DNA from 2 places in the Enterococcus sp. LJL99 genome. Region 2 is predicted to be linked to the other one. Evidence: predicted binding sites of a transcription regulator. Region 2 holds the regulator's gene; the other holds the start of a gene.
The links. The regulator CtsR, encoded in region 2, represses protease genes until heat stress. The targets are predictions, from matches to a motif close to TTGGTCAAAAAAGGTCAAANA.
Positions count from the first base shown of each region.

Region 1 (2,210 bases), on a different contig from region 2:
TAATTAATTCTATTTTTTACTTTTTTTATTGTCTTTTTTCTATTTTTTTAACAAAAGATTACTCATTCTTGTAATTGCAAATGAAATATCATCCGTTGCTTTATCTTGTTTTTCTTCTGAAGCATCAAATAAAGCGACATCTACGCCTTTTTCAGCATCTAATGAGGTAACCATTTCGATACAACCATTTAAATACTCAATATAAGAACGTTCGAATTTTTTATGAATCCCCATCACTCGAGCTGGTGGACGTAATTGAGAAGCTTTTTCTAATAATATTGTATATTCTTTTGTTCCTTCTTCAAAAATCGTACGGATTTCAGCAATTCTTTCTGGTGCTAACTCATTGGTTTTATCTTCGTTAATGGCTGTACGAATTTCTTCATAATACACATTCATTTTTTCGCCAACTTCTTCTGTTTCTTTCACAATATCATTGATTTTTTGTACATAATACCCTAAATTTGGTTTCACATTCGTTCCTACTTTCTTTTGTTTATCTTCTTTATTCTACACTGATTCAGCTAATACTGACAAGAACAATTTAGAATTGTCGCATAGTAAAAAAGCTGAAGCAAAACTAAATCATCGTTTTGCCTCAGCTAAAAGACCTAAACTTGTTCTTTTATCTTTATCCTATTTTTTGATTTCATCGCTTGTTTGAATGATGTTTGCGACCATTCCATAGTCTTTTGCTTCACTCGCAGACATCCAGAAGTTACGGTCTGTATCTTGAGAGATTTTCTCGTATGTTTGACCTGTTGCTTCGGCAATCAAACGATTCACACGTTCACGCATTCTTACGATTTCTTTTGCTTCGATTTGAATTTCAGTTCCTTGACCTCTGACTCCACCAGCAGGTTGATGAATCATATAGCGTGTATTTGGTAAGCTATATCTGTTTTCTGCCTCAGCAGCTAAATAAATCGTGATTCCAGCACTTGCTACCCAACCAGTTCCGATAACAATCACTTCGGGCTTAACAAATTGAATCATATCATGAATCGTATCGCCGGCCTCAACGTGCCCTCCTTGGCTATTGATAAAAATTTTGATTGGTTCGTCGCCCATAGCGGCTAGTAACAATAATTGTGAGGTTACTTCTCTTGCCAAGTCTTGATTGATTTCACCATAAATCAAAATTGTACGTTCTTCAAATAATTTTTTCATAAACAAGTTTGGTTGACTTGGTGTTTCAATTTCTTCATTTTCTTCTAAATAATTCATAGTATTGACCTCCTTATGCTTCTATATTAATAATACCGTAATCAAGAAATTTGTCCAGATTTATGACCTATTTTGACCTTAAAAAATAGCAAAATACGTGACTTAATGACTAATTCTTCATCAGAAATCAATCAGAGGCTGAGACAATTGTCCCAACCTCTTTCAGAGTTACTTTTTTATTATTGCATAAAAACAGTTATAAATTAAGCATTTTTTTTCTTCGTTTTACCTGTCCAACCTTCATAGCCACCTTTTAAAATATAAAGGTTCTTAAAGCCATTTTTACGTAACAGATTTGCCGCACGAATACTCAACGCTTTTTTCTGATCGTAAAGATAAACTGGCTGATCTTTTCTAATTGAAGCAATCATTGTTTTAAGCGTTGGATAAGGCATATTTCGCGCACCTAAAATATGCCCTGCATCAAAAGTATCTTTTTCGCGGACATCAATGACTTGTGCTTTCCGCATTCCTTCTTTAAATTCGTCCTCAGATAAGGTTGTAGCTGCCCTTCTTGCCATAATTCGTAAATATAACTCGTTTATTCCAAAACCAGCAATAATGGCTATTAAAATAGCGTTAATAATCCAAAAAATCATCGTTAAATTCCCTTCTTATTGATCTTCAAATTGTAGTGCTAGAGAAGCCGCGCCGATAACACCCGCTTCATTTCCTAATTGAGCTAATTTAATTGAGGTACTTTCACGCACTTGTGGGAACGTGAATTCCTCAAAATAATTCTGAACTCTGATTCGTAAAAATTCACCGGCTGCCGAAACACCGCCACCAATAACAATGCTTGATGGGTTCAATGTATTTCCAAGGTTCCCTGCTGCCAAACCTAAAAAGTAACAAACACGGTCAACAACTCGCAATGCAAATGGATCTTCAGCTTGAGCAAAATCAAATACATCTTTACTCGAAACATCTTGACCATCATCAATTGCTTGTTTTAGTTCAGACTCACCTGCATACTCTTCAGA
Region 1 is NZ_JBTXLT010000015.1:40,473-42,682, forward strand. It holds gene ACYSNW_RS16440 (hypothetical protein) at 40-474, opposite strand; gene ACYSNW_RS16445 (ATP-dependent Clp protease proteolytic subunit) at 637-1,227, opposite strand; gene ACYSNW_RS16450 (rhodanese-like domain-containing protein) at 1,431-1,826, opposite strand; gene ACYSNW_RS16455 (ROK family glucokinase) at 1,842-2,210, opposite strand, start outside.
Region 1: the regulator CtsR is predicted to act here: its motif matches at 1,287-1,307, upstream of ACYSNW_RS16445 (ATP-dependent Clp protease proteolytic subunit).

Region 2 (2,210 bases):
TTTGTCCCAGCAACTAAAGCGCCCATATCAAGCATCATCAAACGTTTCTCCAACATATCTTCCGGTACTTCACCATGAACAATTTTTTGTGCCAATCCTTCCGCTATAGCCGTTTTACCTACACCAGGTTCTCCAACTAAGACAGGATTATTTTTCGTACGACGACTTAAAATTTGAATCAAGCGACGGACTTCTTTCGAACGACCAACAACCGGATCTAAATTGTTTTCTCTTGCTAACTTCGTTAAATCACGCGCTAAAGAATCGAGAGTCGGAGTTCCCTTGACTGCATTTTTTTGTGTTTGATTATTTCTACGACGACCATTCATCCCACTAGCTAATTGTGGATCTGTGACGCCCATTTTTTTCATTAACAATTGGCGCATTTTAGATAAACTTAAACCAAGGTTTAACAAAATACGAGAAGCCAAAATGTCTTCGTCTCTTAGTAAACCGAGTAAAATATGTTCCGTTCCGATTTTTGAAGCACCTAAACGTTTTGCTTCATCACCTGCATAAGCAAATATTTGCTTCGCTCTAGGAGAATATGGCAAGTAAGCACCTTTAGGATAACTTTTCACGGTTCCATATCCTGTCAAATGCTCAATTTCTTCGCGAATATCATTTTTATCTGTATTCAGTTGACGTAATGTTTTCCCAGCAATGCCATTGGGTTCCAGTACTAATGCTAACAGTAAATGTTCTGAACCAACAGATTGATGTTTAAAATATTTCGCTTCTTCTTGTGCAATAGCTAGAACTGCTTTGGCACTTTCTGTAAATAATTCATCCATATTCTCATTCCTCCTCATAACTCAAACGTTCTAGAAACGAGTGCATTAATTGCGCTCGTAAATATTCTTCGTTTGCTTCAATTTTAGTTAAAGTTTGTTTAGCAAGTGCAGAAAGAATAATATTTCCTTCTTTTTTTGTAACAACACCTTCTTCATATAACTTTTGAACAAAAATCAAAGCATCTTTTTCAGACAACGAATTTCCAATAAGTTGTTGAATTTGTTTCAATAAATGATGGCTATCAGAAATTTGTACTTTAGCAATCCGAATATAACCGCCACCGCCACGTTTACTTTCCACAGAATAGCCTCTTTGTATAGTAAAACGAGTATTTATTACATAATTGATTTGGGAAGGAACACAATTAAATAAACTAGCCATTTCTGCTCTACGAATTTCAATCTTGTTACTTTCTTCCAAAATTTTCTTTAGATAGGCTTCAATTAAGTCTGAAGTATTTTGATTACTCATGATATTCACCTTTTCCTTGACTATTACTGACCATAATTATACAGAAGTTTGATGCGTAAATAAAGAAGAATGCTTGATTAAATATAAAAAATAAAAAAGAGTTAATTAATCAAATATCATTTAATAAGTATCAAGGATATGAACTAAAGCTCTTACATTTTAAAAATTATGCGTATATAGTAGCTCTCTAAAAAATGGCTCTATAATTTATGGGACTGATGAATCAGAAATGATTCTTCAGCCCCATTTTTCATTTTAAGTATAAAAAAACATATCGTTCTCATGTATGATTAATTTACCACAAAAAAACAAACAGAGAGGACGATATGTCTATGTCAGATGATATCAAAAAAATGCTAAGAATTACAGATAAATATCCTTACTTAACTGAAGCTATGATGATTGATCGCTTAGTAGACTACTCTAAACCTTTAAAAGAAGCCTACGGTAGCTTTCACGACTTGACTGATGCGTTTAGAACGAAAAATCCTGATGAATTTTTTGCATTACTTAACGAGCTTCCAGCTACTTTAGATGAGGAGTTTCGAAAGAAACTACAGACCCTTTTTAAGTTTGAAGAAGGGATTCGAAATGCCATGATTTATCCGTACTCTAACGGTAAAATAGAAGCAAAAAATACACATATTAAAACCCTTAAGCGCATTTCTTATGGATTTAAATCATTTGAGAACATGAAAATACGAATTTTTCTGATCAACGGTTTAATTAAGGTAACATAACAAAAAAATCAGAATGAAAGAGTCACTCCTCCATTCTGATTTTTAATTAATCTTGCTTATCAGTCCTATTTGACAAAGAGCCAAAAAAAGAAGCATCACTGCTTCTTCAAAATCGGGAAGACAGGATTCGAACCTGCGACCCCTTGGTCCCAAACCAAGTGCTCTACCAAGCTGAGCTACTTCCCGTAATAAACATTACATTTA
Region 2 is NZ_JBTXLT010000003.1:400,088-402,297, forward strand. It holds gene ACYSNW_RS07160 (ATP-dependent Clp protease ATP-binding subunit) at 1-794, opposite strand, end outside; gene ACYSNW_RS07165 (CtsR family transcriptional regulator) at 799-1,266, opposite strand; partial or broken gene ACYSNW_RS07170 (transposase) at 1,638-2,006, shown strand; tRNA gene ACYSNW_RS07175 (tRNA-Pro) at 2,119-2,192, opposite strand.